Regions from separate parts of the Kitasatospora sp. NPDC001309 genome, predicted to be linked through region 2. Evidence: predicted binding sites of a transcription regulator. Region 2 holds the regulator's gene; each other region holds the start of a gene.
The links. Region 2 encodes HrcA, which represses chaperone genes, less so after heat shock. Its sites were predicted from a motif close to TTNGCACTCNGNNNNNCNGAGTGCNAA; they were not measured.

Region 1: a site for HrcA is predicted at 4,243-4,269, ahead of groL (chaperonin GroEL). Genes of this name have one in related genera too.
Region 3: a site for HrcA is predicted at 1,261-1,287, ahead of groES (co-chaperone GroES). Genes of this name have one in related genera too.
Region 4: a site for HrcA is predicted at 3,819-3,845, ahead of ACFY2K_RS28190 (FmdB family zinc ribbon protein). Genes of this name have one in related genera too.

The regions. Positions count from the first base shown of each region.
Region 1 is NZ_JBIAXC010000028.1:6,729-14,146, reverse strand. It holds gene ACFY2K_RS25850 (hypothetical protein) at 1-671, opposite strand, end outside; gene ACFY2K_RS25845 (PadR family transcriptional regulator) at 668-1,045, opposite strand; gene ACFY2K_RS25840 (hypothetical protein) at 1,143-1,784, shown strand; gene ACFY2K_RS25835 (hypothetical protein) at 1,945-2,301, opposite strand; gene groL (chaperonin GroEL) at 2,464-4,086, opposite strand; gene ACFY2K_RS25825 (cold-shock protein) at 4,443-4,646, opposite strand; gene ACFY2K_RS25820 (MoaD/ThiS family protein) at 5,193-5,471, opposite strand; gene thrC (threonine synthase) at 5,500-6,780, opposite strand; SAM riboswitch class I at 6,798-6,933, opposite strand; gene ACFY2K_RS25810 (glucosyl-3-phosphoglycerate synthase) at 7,083-7,418, shown strand, end outside.
Region 2 is NZ_JBIAXC010000009.1:134,112-141,529, forward strand. It holds gene ACFY2K_RS12285 (AMP-dependent synthetase/ligase) at 1-517, shown strand, start outside; gene hemW (radical SAM family heme chaperone HemW) at 577-1,806, shown strand; gene ACFY2K_RS12295 (Uma2 family endonuclease) at 1,847-2,404, shown strand; gene ACFY2K_RS12300 (DUF3097 domain-containing protein) at 2,395-3,228, opposite strand; gene ACFY2K_RS12305 (hypothetical protein) at 3,252-3,836, opposite strand; gene htpX (zinc metalloprotease HtpX) at 3,879-4,799, opposite strand; gene hrcA (heat-inducible transcriptional repressor HrcA) at 5,067-6,101, shown strand; gene dnaJ (molecular chaperone DnaJ) at 6,179-7,318, shown strand; gene ACFY2K_RS12325 (16S rRNA (uracil(1498)-N(3))-methyltransferase) at 7,397-7,418, shown strand, end outside.
Region 3 is NZ_JBIAXC010000042.1:82,096-89,513, reverse strand. It holds gene ACFY2K_RS32960 (methyltransferase domain-containing protein) at 1-1,132, opposite strand, end outside; gene groES (co-chaperone GroES) at 1,429-1,734, shown strand; gene groL (chaperonin GroEL) at 1,847-3,475, shown strand; gene ACFY2K_RS32945 (LysR family transcriptional regulator) at 3,617-4,615, shown strand; gene ACFY2K_RS32940 (WhiB family transcriptional regulator) at 4,705-5,031, opposite strand; gene ACFY2K_RS32935 (response regulator transcription factor) at 5,594-6,205, shown strand; gene shbA (RNA polymerase sigma factor ShbA) at 6,541-7,254, shown strand.
Region 4 is NZ_JBIAXC010000032.1:13,770-21,187, reverse strand. It holds gene ACFY2K_RS28205 (penicillin acylase family protein) at 1-195, opposite strand, end outside; gene ACFY2K_RS28200 (potassium/proton antiporter) at 553-2,037, shown strand; gene ACFY2K_RS28195 (MFS transporter) at 2,354-3,730, shown strand; gene ACFY2K_RS28190 (FmdB family zinc ribbon protein) at 3,857-4,198, shown strand; gene mscL (large conductance mechanosensitive channel protein MscL) at 4,770-5,186, shown strand; gene ACFY2K_RS28180 (hypothetical protein) at 5,195-5,524, opposite strand; gene ACFY2K_RS28175 (sigma-70 family RNA polymerase sigma factor) at 5,661-6,647, opposite strand; gene ACFY2K_RS28170 (phosphatase PAP2 family protein) at 7,073-7,418, shown strand, end outside.

The DNA.
Region 1 (7,418 bases), on a different contig from region 2:
TCCCAGTCCTGGACCACCTCCAGCACCCCGCCGACGACCGCCGAGGCCAGCACCAGAGCGGCGGTCCGCAGGTTCGGCCGGGGCAGCAGGTCGGTCGGCGCGACGGCCAGCAGCAGCGCGGCCACCACGAACGGCAGCGTGGCCATCCCGATGTAGCCGACCCACCAGACGTCGAGGCCGCCCGGCTCCCAGACGGCCCGGCCCAGGTCGTACAGCCCGATGGCGCCCAGCAGCAGCGCGGTGACCCGGACGGCCGTCCACCGCCCCAGCAGGGCCGCCACCCCGAGCAGCAGCGCGGCCGCCGGCGGGGCGAACGCCCGGACGTGGTTGCCGAAGGAGTCGTCCCAGGCGAGCCACCTGGTGGTCCGCTCCAGGTGGGCGGCCCAGGGCACCATGGTGGCCCCGACCGCCGCACCGGCGATCATCGGCGCTACCAGCGCGAGCAGCCGTCCGGCCGCCGACCCGCCGGTCAGCCCCAGCCGCACCCGCAGCCCGTACACCGCCAGGCCGAGCACCTCCCGGGCCAGGGCCACCCGGCCGCCCGCCGCCGTCGTGTCGGCGAACACCTCGGCCAGTTCCTCGCCGCGCTCGTGCCGGTAGCGCGCCGGGTAGAGCCGCAGCGCGGCCCGCAGCACCGCCGAGGGCGCGGGGCCGATCACCGGCATGGTCATGAGAGTCCTCCCCCCGTCGCGGGCCGTTCCCCGGCCCTGCCCGGCAGCATCGACCGGATCCTGGTCAGCCGCCGCTCCGCCTCGGTGGCCACGGCCCGCAACCGCCCGGCCTCGGCGGCCAGCGCGTCCCGGCCGGCCGCGGTCAGCGCGTAGCTGCGCCGGGCCCGGCCGTCCACCACCTCTTCGGCGGCGACCTCGATCAGGCCCTGGCCCAGCAGCCGGTCGAGGGCGCCGTACAGGGTGCCGGTACGCATCTTGACCCGGCCGTCCGAGATGGCGGCGACCTCCTGGATCAGCGCGTAGCCGTGTCTGGGCTGGTCGGCCAGGGCGGTGAGCAGCAGCAGCGTGGGCTCCTGCATGGAGCGTTCTGTCATACGACTACATATATCGTCAACCTACCTATAGGTCCAGTACCGGCCCGTGCCGATCCGACCCGGTCCGACCCGCCTCGCCCCGACCAGACCCGCCACAATGTGCCCCATGCCGACCGAGGACCTGCTCACCGCCTGGACCGCCCTGCTGCACCGCTGCGGCGCCACCGACGACCCCGAGCCGTACGGCCGCGAACTGCTGCGCCGCTGGTCGGACCCGCGCCGCCGGTACCACACCGCCGAGCACCTGCGCGCCGTCCTGCGCCACGTCGACGCGCTCGCCGGGCACGCGGCCGACCCCGACACCGTCCGGCTCGCCGCCTGGTTCCACGACGCCGTGTACCGCCCCGACCGCACCGAGAACGAGGAGCGCAGCGCCGCCCTCGCCGTCCGCGCGCTGACCGCCGTCGGCCTGCCCGCCGAGCGCGTCGCCGAGGTCGAACGGCTGGTCCTGCTCACCGTCGGCCACGCCCCGGCCCCCGGCGACCGCGACGGCGAGGTGCTCTGCGACGCGGACCTCGCCGTCCTCGGCGGCACCCCCGAGGCCTACGCGGCGTACGCGGCCGCCGTTCGGGAGGAGTACGCCTTCGTCCCCGAGCCGGACTTCCGCACCGGCCGCGCCGCCGTCCTGCGCCACCTGCTGGCGCTCCCGGCCCTCTACCGCACCCCCGACGCCCACCGGCGCCTCGCCGAACCGGCCCGCACCAACCTCACCACCGAACTCCAGCGCCTGGAGGACTAGGGCCTGTCCGGCGGATCTTGCCAGGCGCGCGACGCCGGGCATCCCGCCTGGACGCACGCCCGAATCGCCCAAGTACGTCCAGTACGAGGCCGACTCGGGCGCACGCCCAGCCGGGCGCCCAACGCCGCGCGCTGATCTGCCAAGATCCGCCGGACAGGCCCTAACCCAGCTCCCCCACCGGCGCCACCACGGCCCCCTGCTTGCCGCACACCCAGTGCGGCTCCGGCCCCAGCTCGGGCTCCACGCTCAGCGCGTGCGGGTCCCCGTCGGCCGCGCAGCCGGTGCACAGCGGCCACCGGCCGTACGCCTCCAGCAGCGCGTCCTGGACGTCCTGGGCGACCAGCCCGAGCACGTACTCGGTGCCGTCCGGCCACTGCTCCAGCCACCAGCGGCGGTGGGTGACGGCCTGTTCCACCAGCGAGACGACGGCGGCGTCCGCCACGTCCCGCGCGGTGAGGTCGGCCAGGATCTGGGCCCGGGCGTTGTGCAGGGCGGTCTCGATGTCGTCGGAAGCCATCCGTCCATTCTCCGCGGCCCGCCCGTGGCTTCAAAACGGATCCGGGACCGCAACGCCCCGGAGCCGGAACGCCCCGGGGCGGAAACGCCGCGTGGGCGGCCCCCCGAAGGGAACCGCCCACGCGGACGAGGATCAGCCGATCCGATCGGAGTCCGATCAGGATCAGAAGTCCATGTCACCGCCCGGCATGCCGCCGCCGGCGGCCGCGGCGGCCTTCTCCGGCTTGTCGGCGATGACGGCCTCGGTGGTGAGGAACAGCGCCGCGATGGAGGCGGCGTTCTGCAGCGCGGAGCGGGTGACCTTGGCCGGGTCGATGATGCCCGCGGCGACCAGGTCGACGTACTCGTTGGTGGCGGCGTTCAGGCCGTGACCGGCGGGGAGGTTGCGCACCTTCTCCACCACGACGCCACCCTCCAGGCCGGCGTTGGTCGCGATCTGCTTGATCGGGGCCTCCAGCGCGACCTTGACGATGTTGGCACCGGTGGCCTCGTCGCCCTCCAGCTCCAGCTTGTCGAAGGCGACACCGGCCTGCAGCAGCGCGACGCCACCACCGGCGACGATGCCCTCCTCGACGGCGGCCTTGGCGTTGCGGACGGCGTCCTCGATGCGGTGCTTGCGCTCCTTGAGCTCCACCTCGGTGGCCGCGCCGGCCTTGATGACGGCCACGCCGCCGGCCAGCTTGGCGAGGCGCTCCTGGAGCTTCTCGCGGTCGTAGTCCGAGTCGCTGTTCTCGATCTCGGCGCGGATCTGGTTCACGCGGCCGGCGACCTGGTCGCTGTCGCCGCCACCGTCGACGATGGTGGTCTCGTCCTTGGTGATGACCACCTTGCGGGCGGTGCCCAGCAGGTCGATGCCGGCGTTCTCCAGCTTGAGGCCGACCTCCTCGGAGATCACGGTGCCACCGGTGAGGATGGCGATGTCGCCGAGCATGGCCTTGCGGCGGTCGCCGAAGCCCGGGGCCTTGACGGCGACGGACTTGAAGGTGCCGCGGATCTTGTTCACGACCAGGGTCGACAGGGCCTCGCCCTCGACGTCCTCGGCGATGATGACGAGCGGCTTGCCGCTCTGCATGACCTTCTCCAGCAGCGGGAGCAGGTCCTTGACCGAGCCGATCTTGGAGTTGGCGATGAGGATGTACGGGTCCTCGAACGTCGCCTCCATGCGCTCCAGGTCGGTGGCGAAGTAGGCGGAGATGTAGCCCTTGTCGAAGCGCATGCCCTCGGTGAGCTCGAGCTCCAGGCCGAAGGTGTTGCTCTCCTCGACGGTGATGACGCCTTCCTTGCCGACCTTGTCCATGGCCTCGGCGATGAGCTCGCCGATCTGGGTGTCAGCGGCGGAGATGGAGGCGGTGGAGGCGATCTGCTCCTTGGTCTCCACGTCCTTGGCCTGGGCCAGCAGCTGGTCCGAGACGGCGGCGACGGCCTTCTCGATACCGCGCTTGAGGGCCATCGGGTTGGCGCCGGCGGCGACGTTGCGCAGACCCTCGCGAACCAGGGCCTGGGCGAGCACGGTGGCGGTGGTGGTGCCGTCACCCGCGACGTCGTCCGTCTTCTTGGCGACCTCCTTGACGAGCTCCGCGCCGATCTTCTCGTAGGGGTCCTCGAGCTCGATCTCCTTGGCGATGGAGACACCGTCGTTGGTGATCGTGGGGGCGCCCCACTTCTTCTCCAGCACGACGTTGCGGCCCTTGGGGCCGAGCGTGACCTTCACCGCGTCGGCGAGCTGGTTCATGCCACGCTCAAGGCCGCGGCGAGCTTCCTCATCAAAGGCGATGATCTTGGCCATCAGAAGTGGTCCTCCGGGACACGGTCGACTGCTCGGACCAAGGGGTGCCCGCGACGGACGGCCCTGGTGTGCGGAGGTCCATTCCCCTGCCGCTCCCGGGGGCCTCACCGACCCGGTCCGCTGTCACTCTCACACTGTGAGTGCTAACGCCAATGATTAGCACTCCGGGTGGTCGAGTGCAAGCCCCACGGCCGACCCGCGAGCCGCCGCCCACCTCCGCCCGCCCCCGCCCGGCACCCCGGACGGCCCGGCGCGGGAAAGCGAACGGGCCCGTACGACGCGTGTCGTACGGGCCCGTCGAGAAGCGAGTGGTCACCAGCCGTGGGCCGCGCCGAGCTCCTGGGTTCCGGAAGAGGTCAGACCGCCGCGCGGACCATGTCCGCCTGCGGGCCCTTCTGTCCCTGGGAGATCTCGAACTCGACCCGCTGGCCCTCCTCGAGGGTGCGGTAGCCGTCCATCTGGATCGCGCTGTAGTGGACGAAGACGTCCGCACCACCGTCGACCGCGATGAAGCCGTAGCCCTTCTCCGCGTTGAACCACTTGACGGTGCCCTGAGCCATTCCGAACTCCCCTAGTGCTGTGCTGGCCCTTCACGGGCCAGCAGGTCGCGGGCCCGGGTCTGGTTTGAAGGCCGGCCCGGGGAACCCCCCTGGACGCAGCCGTGCACGCCGCAATCCTCCGCACGGGGGCGCCGGACGGCTTCCGTGAGCGGTTGATTACGTCGACCGCCGCTGAATGTATCCGGATCGACGCCCTCTGCAACAGGGTCCGCCGCCGGGAATTCCGCAGCCCCGTCGAGAGACAAGAGCGAACAAACCGGGAGGAAATCGGCAATTAGCGCCGGACATAGCGGACGAATTACTCAAATGCCTGCAGGAATTCTGACATCTGCCTGACATGTTTCACCGCCCGGGCCCCGGGCCGGTCTCAGCGCCCGGACGGGCTCCGGCGAAGCACCCACCGCCGGAAGGGGAAGCCCTGTTCCCAGCAGAGCCACACTCTACTCCGACTCGGACCGAAAATATTCCCACCGAAATGCCGACGGCCGTCCGCGCGTACGGAGAGCGGAATTCCGTACGCGCGGACGGCCGGGAAGCGGGAACGGCTCAGCAGCCGCCGGCCACCGCCGGAATGATCGAAACGCTCGCACCGTCCGCGATCCCGGTCGCCAGGCCCTCGGCGAACCGCACGTCGTCGTCGTTCACGTACACGTTGACGAAGCGGCGCAGCTTGCCGGTGTCGTCCAGGATCCGGGCCGCGATGCCCGCGTGGTTGCGCTCCAGGTCGGCGATGACCTCGCCCAGGGTGGCCCCCTCGGCGGGCACCTCGGCCGCACCGCCGGTGTAGGTGCGCAGGATGGTGGGGATGCGGACGTTGGCGCTCATGACTCTCCTAGCGGGGTGGGGGGGTGGATCAGACGGACGCGAGGCCGGCGGCGTGGAAGGAGTCCAGCGTCGGGCGGATGACGGCGGTCATGCCCGCCTCGGAGACGGCGTCCAGCGTCTTCAGGCCGTCCCCGGTGTTGATCGCGACGGTCTCCTTGGACGGGTCCAGCTGACCGGTCTCCACGAGCTTCTTCAGCACACCGACGGTCACCCCGCCCGCGGTCTCGGCGAAGATCCCCTCGGTCCGGGCCAGCAGCCGGATCGCCGCCACCACCTCCGCGTCCGTGACGTCCTCCACCGCGCCGCCGGTCCGGCGGGCGATGTCCAGCACGTACGGGCCGTCCGCCGGGTTGCCGATCGCCAGCGACTTGGCGATGGTGTCCGGCTTCACCGGCCTGATCACGTCCCGGCCGGCCTTGAACGCCGCCGACACCGGCGAGCAGCCCTCCGCCTGGGCGCCGAAGATCCGGTACGGCCGGTCCTCCACCAGGCCCAGCTTGATCAGCTCCTGCAGACCCTTGTCGATCTTCGTCAGCTGCGAGCCCGAGGCGATCGGGATGACGATCTGCTCCGGCAGCCGCCAGCCGAGCTGCTCGCAGATCTCGTACGCCAGCGTCTTGGAGCCCTCGCCGTAGTACGGCCGCAGATTGACGTTGACGAAGCCCCAGCCCTCGCCGGCCGGGTCCCCGATCAGCTCCGAGCAGAACCGGTTCACGTCGTCGTAGTTGCCCTCGATGCCGACCAGCTCACCGCCGTACACCCCGGCCATCACGACCTTGCCCTGCTCCAGGTCGTGCGGGATGAACACGCAGGAGCGGAACCCGGCCCGGGCCGCCGCCGCACCCACCGCACCGGCCAGGTTGCCGGTCGACGAGCAGGACAGCGTGGTGTAGCCGAACGCCCGGGCCGCCTCGATCGCGCAGGCCACCACCCGGTCCTTGAACGAGTGCGTCGGGTTGCCCGAGTCGTCCTTGACGTGCAGCTGCGCGGTGAACCCGAGCTCCCGGCCCAGGTTGTCCGCCTTCACCAGCGGGGTCCAGCCGGGGTTCAGGTTGGGCTTCGAGGCGACGTCGGCCGGCACCGGCAGCAGCGGCGCGTACCGCCAGATGGACGCGGGGCCGGACTCGATCCGCCTGCGCAGCTCCTCGGCGCGCTCGCCGCCGAACTCGTAGGCGATCTCCAGCGGCCCGAAGCACTCCACACAGGCGAAGCTGGGGCCGAGCGGGAAGCGGGTTCCGCACTCCCGACAGGACAGGGCGGCGGCGGGGCCGAGGTCGACGGAAACAGGTGCGGCGATGTCGATAGCCATGATGGCGGAGGCCTCTCTCCTCATCTTCCCCGCGGCGCGGTCGCGCCACAGGCCGGAATTGGCACCTGTCCCGCCGGGGCCTGTCAACGACAGCCGAGCGAGAAGGTTGCCGGGACGTCAACGGGCCGTTCCCTCAGTCCCTCTGGATGAGCTTGTGAAATTGTGGTGGTGCGCAGCGGCGACCCCGGCGTGCAAAGGTCCGACCGCTGTACGAAGACTGTATCCGAAGGCGCCAACCCTGAACGGGACCGTCCGCCAAGCGAGATGACCCGTCCCACCCGATCCCGCCGAGGAGAGTCACCGTGCCCGCCGAACCGACCCACGCCCTCCTCCCACAGGCGGCGTCCTGGCTCCGCCGCCGCTCGTGGAGCGCGGCCGAGCGGCCGGTCGACGCCCTCCTCGCCGCCAAACGGCGCACCGGCCGGACGGTCAGCGTCGTCCTCCCCGCCCTCGACGAGGAGGCCACCGTCGGCGACATCGTCCGCACCGTCCGGCGCGAGCTCATGGACCGGATCCCGCTCGTCGACGAACTCGTCGTGGTCGACTCCGGCTCCACCGACGCCACCGCCGCCGTCGCCGCCGAGGCCGGCGCCCGGGTGGAACACCGAGACCGGATCCTCCCCCGGCTGCCCGCCGTC
Region 2 (7,418 bases):
CGAGGTGCTGGAGCCGGACGGCTGGTTCCACACCGAGGACATCGGCGAGCTCACCCCCGACGGCTTCCTGCGGATCACCGACCGCAAGAAGGACCTGTTCAAGACCTCCGGCGGCAAGTACGTGGCGCCCAGCGAGGTCGAGGGCAAGTTCAAGGCGGTCTGCCCGTTCGTCAGCAACATCCTGGTGATCGGCAACGGCCGCAACTTCTGCACCGCGCTGATCGGCCTGGACGAGGCGGTGCTGATGCCGTGGGCCGCCGAGCGCGGCCTGGCCGGCAAGAGCTACGCCGAGCTGGCCGCCGACCCGGCCGTGCACCAGCTGATCGAGGGCTTCGTCAAGCGGGTCAACGCCGACCTCCAGCGCTGGCAGACGATCAAGAAGTTCCACCTGCTGCCGCGCGACCTCGACATCGAGCACGGCGAGCTCACCCCGAGCCTCAAGATCAAGCGCCCGGTGGTCGAGCGGACCTACGCGGACGCGGTGACCGCCATGTACGCGGGCGCCAACGAGGCCTGAGCCGCCCCCCCTCCCGTACGGCTCACGAGTCCGGGTGAGTCGTACGGGACAATGGGGTCATGCCCTCCGCACTCCCCGACGGCGAACCGGTGCCGTCCGACGGTTCCCTGCCCGCGCACGCCCTGACCGGGCTGGGCGACCGGCCGTTCGGCTTCTACCTGCACGTCCCGTACTGCGCCAGCCGCTGCGGCTACTGCGACTTCAACACCTACACCGCCACCGAACTGCGCTCCTCCGGGGCCGTCGCCTCGCAGGAGACCTACGCGGACAACGTGGTCGCCGAGATCCGGCTGGCCCGCCGCGTCCTCGGCGAGACCGACCTCCCGGTGCGGACGGTGTTCCTCGGCGGCGGCACCCCCACCCTGCTGCCCGCCCGCGACCTGGTGAAGATGCTCGCCGCCCTGCGCGAGGAGTTCGGGCTCGCCCCGGACGCCGAGGTCACCACCGAGGCCAACCCCGAGTCCGTCGACCCCGCGTACCTCGCCGAGCTGCGCGAGGGCGGCTACAACCGGATCTCCTTCGGCATGCAGAGCGCCCGCCCGCACGTCCTGCGGCTGCTCGACCGCCACCACACCCCCGGCCGCCCCGAGGCCTGCGTGGCCGAGGCCCGCGCGGCCGGCTTCGACCACGTCAACCTCGACCTGATCTACGGCACCCCCGGCGAGTCCGACGACGACTGGCGGGCCTCCCTGGACGCCGCGATCGGCGCCGGGCCCGACCACGTCTCCGCGTACTCCCTGATCGTCGAGGACGGCACCAAGCTGGCCGCCCGGGTCAAGCGCGGCGAACTGCCGATGATCGACGACGACGTGCACGCCGACCGCTACCTCATCGCCGAACAGGCGCTCAGCGCGGCCGGCTACTCCTGGTACGAGGTCTCCAACTGGGCCACCACCCCCGAGGGGCGCTGCCGCCACAACGAGCTCTACTGGACCGGCGCCGACTGGTGGGGAGCCGGCCCCGGCGCCCACAGCCACGTCGGCGGCGTCCGCTGGTGGAACGCCAAGCACCCCGCCGCCTACGCCCAGGCCCTCGCCGAGGGCCGCACCCCGGCCCTGGGCCGCGAGCTGCTGAGCGACGAGGACCGCCGGGTCGAGCGCATCCTGCTGGAACTGCGCCTGGCCGACGGCATCCCCCTCGACCTCCTGGCCGAGGCCGGCCGCCAGGCCGCCGCCAAGGCCCTCGCCGACGGCCTCCTCGCCGAGGACTCCTACCGGCGGGGCCGCGCCGCCCTCACCCTCCAGGGCCGCCTCCTGGCGGATGCAGTAGTGCGTGACCTCGTGGACTGAGTGTCGCTAACGTGGTATCAGCCGTCAGGAGGAGTGTGGGATGACCGCCATCGATGACCGGGTGATAGGGATCTTCGAGAATCTGGAGATCCCGGAGGGTTTCAAGGCCGAGCTCATCAGGGGGGAGATCGTGATGATGGCCGGGCCCGACCGGGTCCACAACTGGATTGTCGAGTCGATCCAGGACCAGATTCCCCGGATGCGATGGCACCGCTCGGTCACGCAGGACATCGACATCCCCGGGCTCACCAGCGAACCTCAGCCCGATCTGGTCGTCTATGAGCGAGACGCGGTCGAGGGTCCTGGTCGCCTGATCCCTTCGCCTCTCCTCACGCTGGTGCTCGAGGTGGTCTCGAACACCAGCGTCCTGCGCGACTACCAGACCAAGCGGGAGCTCTACGCGGAGGGCCGGATTCCGGCCTATCTGATCGTCGACCCGATCAAGGCCGTCTGCGTGCTGTTGACCGAGCCGACCCGGGCGAGCGCGTCCGGGTTGCCGGACTACGTCTCCTCTCGGACCACCAAGTTCGGCGAGCCCATTCCGGTGGACCTGCTGGGCATCACGCTCGACACCTCGGAGTTTCAGACCTACTCCTGACCTGGCAGGGCGGTGAAGTCGATCAGTTCCTCGACCTTCGCCAGGAGTTCGGGCTCCAGGTCCTTGTAGCTGTTCACCTTGGAGAGGATGTGCTTCCAGGCGGCCGGGGTGTCCACGGGCCAGCCGAGGCGGCGGCAGGTGCCCTGCTTCCAGTCCTCGCCGCGGGGGACGGCGGGCCAGGCGGGGATGCCGACGGAGGAGGGCTTCACGGCCTGCCAGATGTCGATGTAGGGGTGGCCGACGACCAGGACCGACTCGCCGGTGACCCGGGCGGCGATGCGGTGCTCCTTCGTCCCCGGGAGCAGGTGGTCGACCAGGACGCCGAGGCGGCGGCCGGGGCCGGGGGCGAAGTCGGCGACGATCGCGGGGAGGTCGTCGATGCCCTGGAGGTACTCGACGACGACGCCCTCGATGCGCAGGTCGTCTCCCCAGACCCGCTCGACCAGTTCGGCGTCGTGCCGGCCCTCGACGTAGATCCGGGACTCGCGGGCGACCCGGGCCCGGGCGCCGGGGACGGCGACGGAGCCGGAGGCGGTGCGGGCGGGGGTGCGGGGCGCGGCGGGGGCGGCCGGGCGCACCAGGGTGACCACCTCGCCCTCCAGCAGGAAGCCGCGCGGCACCAGCGGGAAGACCCGGTGCTTGCCGAAGCGGTCCTCCAGGGTGACGGTGAACCCCTCCGCGGTCCGCTCGCAGCGCACCACCGCCCCGCAGTAGCCGGTGGCCGCCTCCTCGACCACCAGGTCCCGCTCGGCCGGCACCTCGGGTGCGGGCTGCTGCTTCTTCCACGGCGGGGTGAGGTCGGGTCCGTACTGGTGGCTGCGCATGGGGCGATTTTACGGACGGGGCGTCAGAGGCCCGGCGCCCCCCAGACCGGGAACCAGCGGCTGAGGTCCTTCTCCAGCCGCAGGTCGTTCCCCAGCATCGCGTTGACCTGGAGCTCCAGCGGGCTGTTGCGCCGCTCGCCGCCGCCGGGCATCGGGGCGAAGGGGTAGAAGGTGCCGCGCTTGTAGAGGTAGACCAGGGCCAGCGACTGGCCCTGGGGGTTGCGGAAGGCGACCAGGGAGCAGAGCAGCTGCGGGCCGAAGCCGTTCGCCTCCAGCTCGCTGTTGACCGCGTGCAGGTCGTTGACCAGTTCCGGGAGTTCCTCGGGGGCGTGCCGGGTGAGCAGCCAGGAGTAGCCGTAGCCGTCCTTGGAGGCCTCCACCGGGACGCCGCCGCGTTCGGTGTCGGCGTCCAGCAGGGCCCGGACCTGCTGCTCCACCTGGACGAAGGCGGCGCCCTCGACGGCCGCGAAGCAGACCGAGCCGAGCCCGGTGGGGAGGAACCCGGCCCCGGCCTCCAGGGTGAGCGCGGCGGACGGCACGCCGAACAGCTGGTCGAGGTCGGGCTTGACGGGCTTGGTGCGGCCGAACAGGGCGTCCAGGAATCCCACGGCGGTCCTTCCGGGAGTCGGGCGGGGCCGGAGCCCAGGGGGTCAGCGGCCGAGCTGCTCGGAGATCTTGGCCAGCTGGGCCAGCCGCTTCTCCAGCGTCGGGTGGGTGGAGAGCAGCTGGGAGGCGGTCTCCTTGGCGCTCAGCGCGGGGGCGAAGTAGAAGGCGTTGTAGGGCTGGGCCCGGCGCAGGTCCTCGGTGGGGATGGCGGCGATCTGCCCGGTGACCTTGGTGAGCGCCGAGGCGAGGGCGCTGGGCCGGCCGGTGAGCTGGGCGGCGGCCCGGTCGGCGGCCAGTTCGCGGTAGCGGGACAGCAGCCGGGTGAGCAGGAAGCTGATCGCGTAGACCACGATCGACACCAGCGGGATGACCAGCGCCGCGATGGCCGCGTTCTGGTCGTTGCTGTTGCGGTTGCCGCCCATGAACCCGCCGTACATGGCGACCCGGGTCATCGCCCCGGCGAGCACGCCGAGGAAGCCGGCGATGGTCATCACGGCGACGTCCCGGTGGGCGACGTGCGACAGCTCGTGCGCCAGGACGCCCTCCAGCTCCTCGGGTTCCAGTCGGCGCAGCAGGCCGGTGGTGACGCACACCACGGCGTTCTGCGGGTTGCGGCCGGTGGCGAAGGCGTTCGGCATGTCGCTGTCGGCGACCGCCACGCGGGGCTTGGGCATGTCGGCCAGGGCGCAGAGCCGGTCGATGGTGCCGTGCAGCTGGGGGTACTGCTCCTCGGTCACCCGGTGGGCGCCCATGGCCCGCTCGGTGATCTTGTCGCTGAACCAGAACTGGGCCACGAACAGCCCGCCGGAGATCAGCACGATCAGCGGCCAGGCCCCGCGCAGCAGCGCGATCAGCAGGCCCGTGAAACCGACGTACAACAGCCCGATCACGAACATCGTCCCGACCATGCGGCTGGTCAGGCCGCGGTCGGGCGCGAAACGGGTGTGCTGGCCCGAGCTCGACATCGCTTGCTCCTCCGTTCGCCGTCGCTTTCGATGCTGCCACCCGGACGGCCCCGGGGCACCACCCGCGCACGCGGAGTGTCGCGGTGGCCGTCCGGAACTGCGGGCAGGATCACCCCGGCCGGGCCGTTCCTGCGGTACGACCCGGGCCGTACACTGGCAGGTACGGTTTTGGCACTCGTGCGTGCAGAGTGCCAGGGTCGGGGTCCTCACCGGAGCGGCTCGCAGCATCACAGACGGACAACGTGCGAAGACGGAGGTGCGTGCCCCATGGCCGGAGAGGTCCGCCAGCTGGACGACCGCAAGCTCGCCGTGCTGCGCGCGATCGTCCAGGACTACGTGGGCACCGAGGAGCCGGTCGGCTCCAAGGCCCTGGTGGAGCGGCACAACCTCGGGGTGTCCCCGGCCACGGTGCGCAACGACATGGCGGCGCTGGAGGAGGAGGGGTACATCCACCAGCCGCACACCAGCGCCGGGCGGATCCCCACCGACAAGGGCTACCGGCTGTTCGTCGACAAGCTCGCCGAGATCAAGCCGATGAGCTCCCCGGAGCGCCGGGCGATCCGGCACTTCCTGGACGGCGCCGTCGACCTGGACGACGTGGTCACCCGTACGGTGCGGCTGCTCGCCCAGTTGACCCGCCAGGTCGCCGTGGTGCAGTACCCCTCGCTGACCCGCTCCACCGTCCGGCACATCGAGCTGGTGGCGCTGGCCCCGGCCAAGGTGATGCTGGTGCTGATCACCAACACCGGCCGGGTCGAGCAGCGGATGGTCGACTGCCCGGGCACGGTCGGCGAGACGGTCCTGGCGGACCTGCGCTCGCGGATCAACACCCGGGCGGCCGGCCAGCGGCTGCCGGACGTCCCGGGGCTCCTGGAGGAGCTCCCGGCGGCGTTCGAGCCGGCCGACCGGCCGACCGTCAGTACGGTCCTGGCGACGCTGTTCGAGGCGCTCGCCGAGCAGAACGAGGAGCGGATCATGCTGGCCGGCACGGCCAACCTGACCCGCTTCGGGCACGACTTCCCGCTCACCATCCAGCCGGTGCTGGAGGCCCTGGAGGAGCAGGTCGTCCTGCTCCGCCTCCTGGGTGAGACCACGGACGCCGCGATGACGGTCCGGATCGGGCGGGAGAACGCGTACGAAGGGCTGAATTCCACCTCGGTCGTTTCGGTCGGCTACGGTTCGGGCGACGAGAGTGTGGCCAAGCTGGGTGTGATCGGTCCGACCCGGATGGACTATCCGGGCACAATGGGGGCGGTGCGGGCGGTGGCACGGTACGTGGGCCAGATCCTGGCCGAGTCGTAGCACACGGCCGACCGTTGGAAATCTAACGGCGGCGTCCAGTCGCAGCACTACTACAGGCGGAACAAGCGGAGCATTTGGTGGCCACGGACTACTACGCGGTACTCGGCGTCCGACGGGATGCGGGGCAGGACGAGATCAAGAAGGCGTTCCGGCGCCTGGCACGCGAACTGCACCCGGACGTCAACCCGGACCCGAAGACGCAGGAGCGGTTCAAGGAGATCAACGCCGCCTACGAGGTGCTCTCCGACCCGCAGAAGCGCCAGGTCTACGACCTGGGCGGTGACCCGCTGTCGCCGGGCGGCGGTGGCGCGGGCGGCTTCGGCGCCGGCGCGGCGGGCTTCGGCTTCTCCGACATCATGGACGCCTTCTTCGGCGCCGCGGCCGGCCAGCGCGGCCCGCGCTCGCGCACCCGCCGGGGCCAGGACGCCATGATCCGGCTGGAGATCACCCTGGAGGAGGCCGCCTTCGGCACCACCAAGGAACTCCAGGTCGACACCGCCGTCACCTGCACCACCTGCAGCGGCGAGGGCGCGGCCCCCGGCACCTCGGCCCAGACCTGCGACATGTGCCGCGGCAAGGGCGAGGTCTCCCAGGTCACCCGCTCCTTCCTGGGCCAGGTCATGACCTCCCGCCCGTGCCCGCAGTGCCAGGGCTTCGGCACCGTGGTGCCGACCCCGTGCCCCGAGTGCGCGGGCGACGGCCGGGTGCGGGCCCGCCGCACCCTGACCGTGAAGATCCCGGCCGGCGTGGACAACGGCACCCGGATCCAGCTGGCCGGCGAGGGCGAGGTCGGCCCCGGCGGCGGCCCGGCCGGCGACCTGTACGTCGAGATCGCCGAGACCACCCACACGGTCTTCCAGCGGCGCGGGGACGACCTGCACTGCACCGTCACCATCCCGATGACGGCGGCCTCGCTCGGCACCCAGGTGCCGTTGCAGACCCTGGACGGGCTGGAGGAGGTCGACATCCGGCCCGGCACCCAGTCCGGCCAGTCGATCCCGCTGCACGGCCGGGGCATCACCCACCTGCGCGGGGGCGGCCGGGGCGACCTGATAGTGCACGTCGAGGTGCAGACGCCCACCAAGCTCGACCCCGAGCAGGAGGAGCTGCTGCGCCGGCTCGCCGTGCTGCGCGGCGAGGAGCGGCCGTCCGGCCAGTTCGCGCCGGGCCAGCAGGGCCTGTTCTCACGCCTGAAGGACGCCTTCAACGGCCGGTAGTCGTCCGCGAAGGGGTGCCGGGGGAGGACCCCCGGCACCCCTTCGGTGTTCCCGTTCCATCCCAGGAGGTTCCCCGCCATGACCGCGCCCGTCTTCGTCG
Region 3 (7,418 bases), on a different contig from region 2:
CGGTGCGGCTGAGGATCACCGTGACGGAGTTCGGCCCGGAGGGCTTGAGCTGGCGGCGCAGTTCCTCCGGGGTGATCGCCATCCCGCGCTTCTTGATCACCACCGTGCCGACCGCGCGCTCGCGCAGCAGCGCCTTCAGCTTCTTGACGTTGTACGGGAGCACGTCGGTGAGTTCGAAGGCGTGCGCGTACGGGGTGGCGACCAGGCGGTCCGAGGTCACGTAGGCGATCTTCGGGTCGATCAGCCGGCCGTCGACCTGCCCGGCCACCTCGGCCACCAGGTGCGCCCGGATCACCGCGCCGTCCGGCTCGTACAGGTAGCGCCCGACCGGGCCGGCCGGCGGGTCGGGCAGGTCGCCGCCGGTCAGGCTGTCGCCGTGCGGCAGCAGGGTCGCGCGGTGCGGGCGGACCGCCCCGGTGCCGAACCAGAGCACCGCCTCCTTGACGTCCCCGTGGTCGGAGACCCACTCGGCCTCGGCGTCCGCCGGGACGGCCTCGTGCGGGATGCCCGGGGCGACCTTCAACGCGCCGATCGGGGTCCGCCGCCCGGCCTCGACCGCCCAGGACAGCGGCGGGGCGTACGCCTCCGGGTCGAACACCCGGCCGCGCGAGGTGCGCCGCGCCGGGTCGGTGAACACCGCGTCGTAGCCGGTGACGTCCACCTCGGCGACGTCCGCGCAGCGCACCTCCACCAGCTCCGACAGGCCCAGCGCGGCGGCGTTGGCGGCGGTGGCGGCGCAGGCCGCCGGGTCCTTGTCGACGGCCAGCACCCGGATCCCGGCCCGGGCCAGGGCCAGCACGTCCCCGCCGATGCCGCAGCAGAGGTCCGCCAGGCGCCGTACGCCCAGCTCGGCGAAGCGGCGGGCCCGCCACTCGGCCACGCTGCGCCGGGTGGACTGCTCGACCCCGTTGGGCGTGAAGTACATCAGGTCGGCGTCCGCCCCGAACTTCGCCCGCGCCCGCTGCCGCAGCCGCGCCTGGCCGAACGCCGCCGACACCAGCTCCGCCGGGTGCTCCCGCCGCAGCCGGGTGGCCAGCGCCAGCTCCTCCTCGGGGGTGAACTCGCGCAGCTCGGCGAGCAGGGCCTGACCCTCGGGGGTCAGCAGGGGCTGGAGGTTCTCGGTGTCCACCAGGTCATTCTGACCGGTCGGCCCGTCAGCAGGGCCGGCAGCGCCGGCGCGGACGGCGTCGCCGGCGGGGCCCGGGGAGTGGATCCGGAGTGTGGCCGCTCGTCCGCGGGTCGAGCCCGCAGGGCGCGTCGTTGGCACTCTGGTTGACTGAGTGCTAACGGCAGCCTATGGTCGTCCTTGGCACTCCCCACTGGGGGAGTGCTAATGCGAAGACGTGTGCCTGACCCCCGCGACGGCAGGTACGCAGGTTCGCCCCTACCCGTTAGAAAACCCCGTAATCTCCGAAGGGGAGCTCGGACGTGACCACCAGCAGCAAGGTTGCCATCAAGCCGCTCGAGGACCGCATTGTGGTCCAGCCGCTCGACGCCGAGACCACCACGGCCTCCGGCCTGGTTATCCCGGACACCGCCAAGGAGAAGCCCCAGGAGGGCGTCGTCCTGGCTGTCGGCCCGGGCCGCTTCGAGGACGGCCAGCGTCTGCCGCTCGACGTCGCCGTGGGTGACATCGTCCTGTACTCGAAGTACGGCGGCACTGAGGTGAAGTACCAGGGCGAGGAGTATCTCGTCCTCTCCGCCCGCGACGTTCTCGCCATCATCGAGAAGTAAGTCGTTCCGACCCGCCCCGGATCCGTGTCCCTAGTGACAGGGGCCCGGGGCGTGGTTGTTGGTTCACGTAGTTCGGCGGCCGGCCGGCCGCAGCCCCGAGGGAATAGGGAACATGGCGAAGATCCTGCAGTTCGACGAGGACGCCCGCCGCTCGCTGGAGCGCGGTGTCAACAAGCTGGCCGACACCGTCAAGGTGACCATCGGCCCCAAGGGCCGCAACGTCGTCATCGACAAGAAGTTCGGCGCCCCGACCATCACCAACGACGGTGTCACCATCGCCCGTGAGGTCGAGCTGGACGACCCGTACGAGAACCTTGGCGCGCAGCTCGTCAAGGAGGTCGCCACCAAGACCAACGACGTCGCGGGTGACGGCACCACCACCGCCACCGTGCTGGCCCAGGCCCTGGTCAACGAGGGTCTGCGCAACGTCGCCGCCGGTGCCGGCCCGGCCGCCCTCAAGAAGGGCATCGACAAGGCCGTCGCCGCCGTCTCCGAGCACCTGCTGTCCATCGCCCGCGAGATCGAGGGCAAGGACGACGTCGCCGCCGTCGCGTCCCTCTCCGCGCAGGACACCCAGGTCGGCGAGCTGATCGCCGAGGCGATCGACAAGGTCGGCAAGGACGGTGTCATCACCGTCGAGGAGTCGAACACCTTCGGCGTGGAGCTGGACTTCACCGAGGGCATGCAGTTCGACAAGGGCTACCTGTCGCCGTACTTCGTCACCGACGCCGAGCGCCAGGAAGCGGTCCTCGAGGACCCGTACATCCTGATCAACCAGGGCAAGATCTCCTCCATCCAGGAGCTGCTGCCGCTGCTGGAGAAGATCCTGCAGAGCGGTGCCTCCAAGCCGCTGCTGATCATCGCCGAGGACGTCGACGGCGAGGCGCTGTCGACCCTGGTCGTGAACAAGATCCGCGGCACCTTCAACGCCGTCGCCGTCAAGGCCCCGGGCTTCGGCGACCGCCGCAAGGCGATCCTCGGCGACCTGGCCGTCCTCACCGGCGGCACGGTCATCTCCGAGGAGGTCGGCCTCAAGCTCGACCAGGCCGGTCTGGACGTGCTGGGCACCGCCCGCCGCGTGACCATCACCAAGGACGACACCACCGTCGTCGACGGTGCCGGTGACTCCGAGGCCGTGGCCGGCCGCGTCGCCCAGATCAAGGGCGAGATCGCCGCGACCGACTCCGACTGGGACCGCGAGAAGCTGCAGGAGCGCCTGGCCAAGCTGGCCGGCGGCGTCTGTGTCATCAAGGTCGGCGCCGCCACCGAGGTGGAGCTCAAGGAGCGCAAGCACCGCCTGGAGGACGCCATCTCGGCGACCCGCGCCGCGGTCGAGGAGGGCATCGTCGCCGGCGGTGGCGCCTCGCTGGTGCACGCGGCCAAGGTGCTGAACGACGGCCTGGGCCTGTCGGGTGACGAGGCCACCGGTGTCGCCGTGGTCCGCAAGGCGCTGCACGAGCCGCTGCGCTGGATCGCCCAGAACGCCGGCCTCGAGGGCTACGTCATCACCCACAAGGTCGCCGAGCTGGAGGCCGGTCACGGCTTCAACGCGGCCACCGGCGAGTACGGCGACCTGCTGAAGGCCGGCGTCATCGACCCGGTCAAGGTCACCCGCTCCGCGCTGGAGAACGCCGCCTCGATCGCCTCCCTGCTCCTCACCACCGAGACCCTCGTGGTGGAGAAGAAGGAGGAGGAGGCCGACGCCGGTCACTCGCACGGCGGCCACGGCCACTCGCACTGAGGCACCGACGCCTGACCGGAGGCCCGGTCCACTCCCTCGGGGAGTCGGACCGGGCCTCCGGCCGTTGTTCGGTGGGTGCGCTTGATGCTTCAACTATCAGTAGAATTTTGCAGAATGCAAAGATTGCCTTATAACTGAGGCATGATCGAGGCCCGCCACCTGCGCGTCCTGCGTGCCGTCGCCCGCACCGGCTCCTTCTCCGCCGCCGCCCGCGAGCTGGGGTGCACCCAGCCCGCCATCAGCCAGCAGATGAAGGCCCTGGAGAAGTCGGTGGACACCCCGCTGGTGGTCCGCTCGGGCCGCGGGATGCAGCTCAGCGAGGCCGGGCGGGTGCTGCTCAAGCATGCCACCGGGATCCTGGCCGGGCTCTCCGCCGCCGAGGAGGAGGTGGCCGCGATCGCCGGGCTGCGGGCCGGCCGGGTGCGGCTGGTCTCCTTCCCGACCGCGAGTTCCACCCTGGTGCCGCCCGCGGTCGCCCGCCTGCGGGACAGCCATCCGGGGGTGCGCGTGTCGCTGGTCGAGGCCGAGCCGCCGGAGTCGCTGGCGATGCTGCGCGGCGGCGAGTGCGAGATCGCGCTGGCCTTCCGCTACCCGCAGTCCGACGGTGCGGCCGCGGCGCCCGCCCCCGCGCACGGCACGCCGCGCGAGGCCCGGGCCGAGGCGAACCTGGAGGCCCAGCAGCTGTCGGCCGGCACCGACTGGTCCGACCTGGTGGTCACCCCGCTGCTGGACGACCCGCTGGTGGGCCTGCTGCCGGCCGCCCACCCGCTGGCCGGGCGGGGCGGTCCGGTGGAGCTGGCGGAGCTGGCGGGGGAGCAGTGGATCGCCGGCTGCCCGCAGTGCCGGGGGCACCTGGTGGAGCTGTGCGCGGGGGCGGGTTTCGAGCCCCGGATCGACTTCGCGACCGACGACTACCCGGCGGTGGTCGGCCTGGTGGCGGCCGGGCTCGGGGTGGCGGTGCTGCCCCGGCTGGCCCTCCAGTCGGTGCGTCCTGACGGCGTGTCGACGGTTCCGGTGCGGACGGCCTCGGGGGCACCGGCGGTGCGCCAGGTGGTGGCGCTCACCCTGCCGGACCTGGCCGAGGTGCCGGCCGTCGCGCTGATGCGGGAGCGGCTGGCGGGTGCGGCCGCCGATCGCTGACGATCGGTGACCGGGTTCCCCAGAGGGGGGCGGAGCGGCCTGATGCGCCGCGAAGGAACGTTTCTTCACGGCGCGCCGCGGGCGCGGGTCTAACGGTGCGCGACCGTCGGCGGGGTCAACGGGACCTCCACCAGGCGGTGCCGCGAGCGGCCCAGCATCTCCTCGCGCTCGTCCTCGGTCATCCCGCCCCAGACCCCGTACGGCTCGCGGACCGCCAGGGCGTGCGCCGCGCACTCGGCGATCACCGGGCAGCGCATGCAGACCTCCTTGGCGCTGGTCTCGCGCGAACTGCGGGCCGCTCCGCGCTCACCCTCCGGGTGGAAGAAGAGCGAGCTGTCCACGCCGCGGCAGGCCGCCGAGAGCTGCCAGTCCCAGAGGTCCGCGTTGGGACCGGGGAGGCGGGAGAAATCTGCCATGGCTCATTCCCTTCAGAGGCGGTCGGCGGCGGCCGGGCGTTTCGGCGGGCTGCTGCCGAACGGTGCCCGGCGGGGCGTCCCGCGCTGGTGTGGACACCTGGAAATATGACTTAAGGCAACTCCATGGACAAGTCACCCACACACTGGCACAACAGTCAATGACCATACGAAAGCTATAAAAACGGGCAAAGTGGGCAAGGGGTTCGGCGGGCGCGAGGTGTGGCAATCGGGTGGTCGACGGGCGCGCGACGACCCGTACCGGCGTGCGGGTCGTGCGCCCACCGCGCGCGAGCTGCGTAAAAGTGCGGCGTGTGCACCGCGATGCGGCTGATCGGTAATGGGTTGGCCACGTACAGTGGTGGAGATGGCCCGAAGGCCGTAACTCATTCGAGTGACGGTCGTTGGTAGTGCGGAGGCGGTTAGCGGGCGCCGGACGTCGGGAACGATCGCGGGCAAGTCGGGGCGATCAGGACGAAGTCCGTCGCCGATCGGCCGTGTCGGAGAGGTTCGTACCAGCCAGGAGGCTCAACGTGACGCGGATCAGCTGCGGAGGACGACGGTCATGACTTCCGTTCTCGTTTGCGACGATTCCCCGCTCGCCCGCGAGGCGCTTCGCCGCGCCGTCGCGACCGTACCCGGTGTGGACCGGGTCACCACCGCGACGAACGGGGAGGAGGTCCTCCGCCGCTGGGTGGCCGACCGCTCCGATCTCGTCCTGATGGACGTCCGGATGCCCGGCCTCGGCGGGGTCGAGACCGTCCGGCGGCTGCTGTCCGCCGATCCGGGCGCGCGGATCATCATGCTCACCGTCGCCGAGGACCTCGACGGGGTCGCGCTCGCGGTGGCCGCGGGTGCCCGCGGGTACCTGCACAAGGACGCCTCGCGCGCCGAGCTGCGGGCCACCGTCACCCAGGCCCTCGCCGACCCGACCTGGCGGCTCGCCCCGCGCCGGCTGCGCAGCCCCGACATGGGCGCGGCACCGACCTTGACGGCGCGTGAGATCCAGGTGCTGGAGGGCATGAGCCACGGGCGCAGCAACGCCGAGATCGGGCGCGAGCTGTTCCTGTCCGAGGACACCGTCAAGACCCACGCCCGACGGCTGTTCAAGAAGCTCGGCGCCTCCGACCGTGCGCACGCGGTGGCGCTGGGTTTCCGCTGGGGCCTGGTCCGCTGACCGTCGGCGGCGCCGCCGGCCGCGGCGCGCCGCCCTCGAATTCCGGAGCGGACGCCGCACGGGCGTGTGACGTTACGGTCCCGAGGTTGCACCATGGAGGAGTGGAGCACCTCGGGGACCAGCGGACAGGCACTGCGGCGAACCACGCAGCCGCAGGATACTCGGCGGACGGCGCGACGGACAGGACCACCCACGGCGGCGCGGCGGGAGGCGGCACGGTGCAGGAGGGGCCGGTGGTGCGCGGCACGCCGCACGGTGCCGCAGCGCATAACGTTCCGGTGCACAACTCCGGACGCGGTGCCGCGTTTTCCCGATCGACCAGGCACCATGGACCGATGCGCGACGATGTCGCCGGTGCGGCCGGCCAGGCGGACCCGGGTGAGGCCGAGCCCTCCGACCCGGGTCGTGACGCGTACGCGGAATCCGGCGACTCCGTGACCGGGGACGGTCCGGGCCGCCCGCCGGTGCTCGGCACGGGCGGCTCCCCCCTGGTGGGCGAACTGGTCGCGGCCGCCGTGCGCGGTGAGGGCCCGGCGATCGACGCGCTGCTCGCCTACGTCCACCCGCTGGCGCTGCGGTACTGCCGCGCCCGGCTGGTCCGGCTGCCCGGCGGGGCCCGGCACCACGTGGACGACGTGGCCCAGGAGGTCTGTGTCGCGGTGCTGTGCGCGCTGCCCCGGTACAAGGACCAGGGACGGCCGTTCGAGGCCTTCGTCTACGGCATCGCCGCGCACAAGATCGCCGATCTGCAGCGGGCCGCGATGCGCGGGCCCGGCTCCACCGTCGTGCCGCAGGACGACCTGCCGGAGGTGCCGGACGAGGCGCTCGGCCCGGAGGAGCAGGCGCTGCTGAGCAGCGACGCGGCCTGGGCCAAGGAGCTGCTCTCCAACCTGCCGGCCCGTCAGCGCGAGCTGGTGCTGCTGCGGGTGGCCGCCGGGCTGTCGGCGGAGGAGACCGGCGAGGTGCTCGGGATGTCGCCGGGGGCCGTCCGGGTCGCCCAGCACCGCGCGCTCAGCCGGCTGCGGGCGCTCGCGGAGGAGTCCTCCTGAGGCCGGGCGCCGCCTCCTCCTGACCGGAGGCGCAGGCCAGGGGGCCCGGCCGGGCGGAATGAGCCCGCGGGGGCGCTTGTTGTCAAGGGCACACGAGGGCACATTCGCGGTGCCAGTACCATGGGGTATCGGCGCCTGGGCAGGTTGCCAAAGTTTTGCGGGTG
Region 4 (7,418 bases), on a different contig from region 2:
GATGCCGTTGGCGTCGCGCTTGACGTCGACCGGCGCGCTCAGGCCCGCCACCTTGACCGTGCCGTCCACCTCCGGGAAGGAGGCGCGGACCGCGGTGACCCCGCGGTAGCCGCCGTAGCCGACACCGGCCACCAGCAGCACGACCAGCACGATCACGATCAGACGGGCGCGCCGGAACTTCTTCGAGCGGGGCATCTGGGTCCTTGCGGTCCTGACTTCGGGGCGGGCGGGCGTGTCCAGGGCCTGGGGCCGTGACAGGGCACCACATTAGGCCGAGTCGGACGGCCGGCGTGCACGGGGGACGCTCCCGGCGGGATCGGAGGCGGTCAACGGGCGGCCCGGAAGGGGCCGGTGGGCGCCCCGAGGGCACGCACGGCGGGCGCGACGAGGAAGGAAGTAGGCAATGAAACTAAAGATATGGCAAAATGTTAGACTGAGTAACGATCCGCAACAGGAGCATTGACGACTTCTTAACGGGTCGACGGTCCGGCACCGCCCGGCCCGGCACCACCTGACACCCCGCCCGCCCATGCCTGCCCGAGGTGCCACTGCGTGAACGTCGCCCACCTGAACCAGCTCCTGCTCGAAGCCTCCGTGATCCTGCTCTTCGCAGTGGTCGCCGTCCGGTTCTCGACCCGATCAGGGCTGCCCAGTCTGCTGATCTACCTCGGGATCGGCGTGGCACTGGGCCAGAACGGGATCGGCGTCACCTTCAACAACGCCGAACTGACCCAGGTGCTCGGCTACGCGGCACTCGTGGTGATCCTCGCCGAGGGCGGCCTCAAGACCAGTTGGCGCGAGGTCAGACCCGCCATGCCGGCGGCCACCGTCCTGGCCACCGTCGGCGTCGGTGTCAGCGTCTTCGTCACCGCGGCCGGCGCGCACTGGCTGGTCGGCCTGGACTGGCGCACCTCGCTGCTGCTCGGCGCGATCGTCTCCTCCACCGACGCCGCCGCCGTCTTCTCGGTGCTGCGGATGGTCCCGCTGCCGCACCGGCTCACCGGCCTGCTGGAGGCCGAGTCCGGCTTCAACGACGCGCCCGTGGTCATCCTGGTCGTCGCCTTCGCCTCCACCGGCGAGCTGGACTCCTGGTACATGCTGCTCGCCACGATCGCCGCCGAACTGGCGATCGGCGCCGCGGTGGGCCTGGCCGTCGGCAAGCTCGGCGCGTTCGCCGTCAAGCACGTCGCCCTGCCGTCCTCCGGCCTGTACCCGATCGCCGTGGTCGCCCTGACCGTGCTCGCCTACGCCGGCGGCGCGCTGCTGCACGGCTCCGGCTTCCTCGCCGTCTACATCAGCGCGGTGATCCTCGGGAACTCCAAGCTGCCGCACGGCCCGGCCGTCCGCGGCTTCGCCGACGGGCTCGCCTGGATCGGGCAGATCGGGATGTTCGTGCTGCTCGGACTGCTCGCCTCGCCCGAGACCATGGGCGACGCGGTGGTCCCCGCGCTGGTGGTCGGCGGGGTGCTGGTCTTCCTCGCCCGGCCGCTGTCCGTGGTGCTCACGCTCACCCCGTTCAAGGTGCCCGTCCGCGAGCAGGCACTGCTGAGCTGGGCCGGACTGCGCGGGGCGGTGCCCATCGTCCTCGCCACCATCCCGGTGGTCTCCGGGGCGCACAAGGCCGACGACGTGTTCAACATCGTCTTCATCCTGGTCGTGGTCTTCACCCTGCTCCAGGGCCCGACCCTGCCCTGGATGGCCAAGCGGCTGCGGATCGGCGAGGGCGCCATGGGCCAGGACCTCGACATCGAGTCCGCGCCACTGGAGAAGCTGCACGGGCACCTGCTCTCGGTCACGCTGTCGCCGACCTCCAAGATGTCCGGCGTGGAGGTCAGCGAGCTGCGGCTGCCCAAGGGGGCGGCGGTCACCCTGGTCGTACGGGACGGCAGCTCCTTCGTGCCGGACAAGGCGACGATGCTGCGCGGCGGGGACGAGCTGCTGGTGGTCACCACGGACGAGGTCGGCGAGGCGGCCGAGCGGCGGCTGCGGGCCGTGGACAAGGGCGGCAAGCTGGCGGGGTGGCTGAACGGGCGCTGAGGCGCCGCCGGGGTGGCTCGGGTGACCTGAAAGGCCTGAGGGGCCCGGGTGGCTCGGGTGGCCTGGGTGGTCTGGCGGGATCTACGCGCGTAACTGTATGGTGGTACGACCACGCCGTATGACTACCGTTAGAACACCCCCAGCATCTGCCTGACGCAGAGTTGGCGCGACCGCTCGGCGGCCGCGGTCCGGCCCCGGCCCACCAGGCCCGGCCGGCCCGGTATCTACCCCGGTCGACGCGCGAGAGGACGACTCTCGGCGCCGTCGGGGCCACCCCATGCCCTGCCGCGCTACCAGGCAGCAGGAAGGACCGACCGTGACGGCCCGCCGAACGGTCGAGACCACCGCGGACAGCGCTCCGGACACCGCGGACAGCACCCCGAACAGCGCGACCACCGACGCCGCGACACCGGCCAAGGTCGGGTACGGCGCGCTGCTGCGCACGCCCGGAGCCTGGACCTTCCTGGCCCCCGCCTTCATCGCGCGCATGCCCTACGCGATGCTCAGCATGGGCATCCTGCTCCTGGTCAAGGACACCCACGGCTCCTACGGCACCGCGGGCACCGTCACGGCCATCGCCGCCGTCGCCCAGGCCCTGCTCGGCCCGCAGACCGGACGGCTCGCCGACCGGTACGGGCAGGCCGCCGTCCTCGTCCCGACCGTCGTGGTGCACGCGGCCTCGGTCGGCCTGCTGATCGCGCTGGCGCTCGGCCACGCGCCCGCCTGGAGCCTGTTCCTGGCCGCCGTCCCGGCCGGCGCGAGCGTTCCGCAGATCGGCGCGATGGTCCGGGCCCGCTGGATCGCCACCATCGGCGCCGAGGGCGCGTCCGCCTCCGCGTCGGCCAAGGTGAGCACCGCCTTCGCCTTCGAGTCCGTGACGGACGAGTTCACGTTCGTGATCGGCCCGATCCTGGCCGCCAACATCGCCACCTCGGTGAACCCGGCCACCGCCCTGGTCGTCGAGGCCGCGCTGACCTTCGTCGGCGGCCTGGTCTTCGCCGCCCAGCGCCGCACCGCACCCGCCCGGATCACCCCGGAGCCCGGCGTCCGGCGCGCCTCCGCACTGTCCTCCCCCGGCGTCCGGCTGCTGGCCGGGGTGATCCTCGGGGTCGGGGCCGTGTTCGGCGGCATGCAGGTCTCGGTGAACGCCTTCGCCGACTCGGTCGGCCAGCACGACGCGGCCGGCACCGTGTACGGAATCTTCGCCGGCGGCTCGATGGTCGCGGGCGTGCTCTACGGCGTCATCGCCTGGCGGCGGGCCGTCCAGCAGCGGATGGTGGTCAGCTACGCGCTGCTGGTGGCGGGCTGCTCCACGCTGTGGGCGATGCCGAACCTGGTCACGCTCTCGATCGCCGCGCTGGTCTGCGGCCTGGCCATCGCGCCGACCCTGATCAGCGGCTACACCCTCGTCGAGACCCTGGTCGAGGACGGGGCCAAGACCGAGGCCTTCACCTGGCTGACCGGCGCCATCGGCCTGGGCCTGGCGGTCGGCTCGATGGTGGCCGGGCGGCTGATCGACGCCCACGGGCCGTCCGCCGGGTTCCTGGTGCCGCTGGTCGGCGCCGGGCTGGGTGTGATCGCACTGGTGTCGCTGCGGCACCTGCTGGTGGCCCCGGGCGGGGCGGGCCGCGTGGTGGCCTCCTCGGCCGACCTCGGCGGCGCGGCACAGCTGGTCGGTGCCGCGAAGGGCTGAACGCGCGGTCGTCGGTGACTCGGTACCGGCTCATCTCACACCGGATTCGCTGGACTGATCCAACGGAATACCGCATCATTGACCATCGTTAGCACTCATCAGGCGAGAGTGCCAGGAGGAAGACAAGTGCCCACGTACCAGTACCAGTGCACCGAGTGCGGCAACGGCCTGGAGGCGGTGCAGAAGTTCACCGACGAGGCGCTGACCACGTGCCCCGACTGCCAGGGACGGCTCCGCAAGGTCTTCTCGGCCGTGGGCGTCGTGTTCAAGGGCTCGGGCTTCTACCGGACCGACAGCCGTTCGTCCTCCAGCAGCTCGGTGAGCTCCGGATCGTCCTCCGGCTCGTCGACCGGCTCCTCGACGTCGTCGGGCTCCGGCTCGGCCGGCTCGTCGTCCGGTTCTTCGAGCACGTCGAGCACGTCGAGTTCGTCCAGCTCGTCCAGCAGCCCGGCTCCGGCCGCCGGCTGACCCCGGTCTCACGGGAAGGCCCGTCGGCCCCGCTCCACGCGGGGACGGCGGGCCTTTTCGCGTGTCGCGGCAGGTCTTTCGCGCGCCGGGCGGGCCTTTCCGCGCACCGCCGTCAACTTCCGGAATCGAAACAACTCGTGCGGGTGTACGAAGTTGTCCACAGGGGCGGGTTTGTCCACAGGCTGTGGGAATCGACTTCCGGGGCACGGCGCATCCGCGCAAGGTAGGGGACACCGAGCAAGACCCACCTAATTCCGGAGGTGTCCCGATGACGACCACGACCTTGCCCCTCCCGCTGCCCGCCCCCTCCGTACCGCCCCGGCGGGAGGTGCCGAGCTTCCCGCCGATCCGGCGCGGCTGCGGCGGGTGGCACCGCTGGCGCCGGGCCGTCCGACGGCGGGGCGGGGTGCCCGCGCTGGTGCTGCTCGCGGCGGCCGCGGCATTCGCCTCCGGGCCCGCGCGGGCCGGGCTGCCACCGCCCCCGGGCGGCGGCGTGGGCCGTACGGGTTGTCAATCCGGGCTTCCGGAAGATCACCCGTAACCCGGCGACGACTTCGTCGTTCGAGGCGGCATGAAAGGCTTCAAGGAATTCCTGCTGCGTGGAAATGTCGTCGAACTCGCCGTCGCCGTGGTCATCGGCGCGGCCTTCACCAACATCGTCAACGCCTTCGTCAAAGGCGTGATCAATCCGATCGTCGGCGTGTTCGGGACGAAGGACCTGGCGTCCTACAGTTCCTGCCTCAAGGGGCCCTGCGAGGTGAGCGCCACCGGTGAGGTCACGTCCGGGATCCTCATCCTGTGGGGGTCGGTGCTCAGCGCCCTCCTGCAGTTCCTGATCACCGCCGCCGTCGTCTACTTCGTGCTGATCGTGCCGATGAACCGGATGGCGGCCAAGCGGAAGAGCGCCGCCGAGGTGGCGGCCGAGGCCGAGGCCAAGGAGGTCCAACTGCTGACCGAGATCCGCGACGCGCTGGTCGTGGCGCGCTAGGAAGTCCCTCAGTCGCCGTGGTGCGGCGGGCGCTGGCTCAGGTACCAGTCCAGCCCCCGCCCACCGCCGGCACCCGCCCCGGGGCGATCGCCCCAGCCGGCGTCGGTGTCGTCCCTGGACTGCTGGTCCAGCGGGTCGCGGAAGACCAGGCGGGCCTTGGCGGAGGTGGAGGTGGTGGAGGCGGGAGGGGTGGTGGTGGGTGGGGTGGAGGCGGAGGGTGGGGTGGAGGCGGAGGGTGGGAGGGAGGGGGAGGGAGGGGCGGGGGTGCCCCCCCGCGCCCGGCCCTGGCCCTGTTCGCGCCCCGGTTCCTGCGCCTGCCCTTGTTCCTGCTCGCTCATCTCGTCCACTCCCCTGCTCGCGGTCCGACCTGTCCTTTCAGCGTAGAAGCCTCGCGAGGCTCCCGACGACACGCGCCGACCCGGGTGCGGAGCACTCCGCACCCGGGCCCGGGTGGTCGGCCTCGGCCGCCGGCCGTCAGGCGGCCTCGAAGCCCGCGTGGTCGGCGATCTTCTTGAGCTCGGCCAGGGCGTGCTTCTCGATCTGCCGGATCCGCTCACGGGTGAGGCCGTGCTGCTTGCCCACCTCGGTGAGGGTGCGCTCGCGGCCGTCCTCCATGCCGTAGCGGGAGCGGATGATCGAGGCGGTGCGGTCGTCCAGCCGCCCGATCAGGCCGTCCAGCTCCTCGCGGCGGAGCATCACCATCACGGCGTCCTCGGGGGACGTCGCCCCGGTGTCCTCCACCAGGTCGCCGAACTGGGTCTCGCCCTCGTCGTCGACCGACATGTTGAGGCTGACCGGGTCCCGCGCCCAGTCCAGCACGTCCTTGATCCGGGCCTCGGTGGTGTCCAGCTCGGCCGCGATCTCGGCCGGCTCCGCCTCACGGCCCAGCTCCTTGGACTTCTCCCGCTGCACCCGGCGGATCCGGCCGAGTTCCTCGACCAGGTGCACGGGCAGCCGGATGGTGCGGGACTGGTCGGCGATCGAGCGGGTGATCGCCTGCCGGATCCACCACGTCGCGTAGGTGGAGAACTTGAAGCCCTTGGCGTAGTCGAACTTCTCGACGGCGCGCACCAGACCGGCGTTGCCCTCCTGGATGAGGTCCAGCAGGGGCAGGCCGCTGCGCGGGTAGCGCCGGGCGACGGCCACCACCAGGCGCAGGTTCGAGCGGATGAAGACGTCCTTGGCGCGCTCGGCGTCGGCGGCTATCGTCTCCAGCTCCTCGCGCGTGATGCCGTCGGGGAGCCGGCCGTCGGGGAGTTCGCTCTCCTCCAGCAGGTGCTGGGCGTACACACCGGCCTCGATCCGCAGCGAGAGCTCGACCTCCTCGGCGGCATCGAGCAGGGGCGTCCTGGCGATCTCGTCGAGGTACATACCGACCAGGTCGCGGTCGGCCTCAAGGTTGGTCGGGCGGGCCGCGCGAGTCCGGTCGGCCCTGTCGCGAACGACGGCACGGGTGGCCATGCTTGCTCCCTTTGCTGGTGTTGCCGAGGTCTGCCTGCCTGCCCCCCTGGAGGGCAAGAAGTGCGGGCCCCCAGGGGCTCACACGTAACGATCCAACGAACAGATTCCGGACAACATTCCCAAGTCGTTCAGATTCTTCCTCGTGATGCAGTATCCTGCCGGTTTTCACCCCGGTCCTGGACACTCGGTGACCGCCCGGGCACCTCGGGTGCCCGTTCGCGACCGCCCGTGGAACGCCTCTTCACCGACCGCACACGCAACCGTCGCCCATGGGTTGAACAGGCGAACGCTTGTGGACGTTCCCGCGCGCCCTCGACTTCCGCCCGCGCCCGCCCCCCGGCGCACGCAGGTCCTCCGCACAAAAGATGCCGAATCGCTATCACTCCAGCTCCCGATCGGCACAGCGCACTGGGAAGGTGTCAGGCATGCACCTGACCAACAGCACGAGACCCGTCACCGTGCGTCATCGCCGCCTCCTCCGGGACGCGTCGGTCGCGCTGGGCTGCGCCGCGCTGTTCGGCCTCCTGGCGGCGCTGGTGACGGGCCGCTGGCACCCCCTGCACGAGTTCGACCAGGACTGGATCGGCGGACTGCACTCCTACGCACGCGATCACCGGATCTGGACCGCCGCGGTGCAGACCCTCTCCGACATCGGCGGCCCGGTCACGATGCGTATCCTGCTGGGCTGTGCGGCCGCCTGGCTCCTGCTGATCGGTGCCCGGGTGCTGGCCGGCTGGGTGGCCGCCCAGGCGCTGGTGGGCTGGGCGGCCC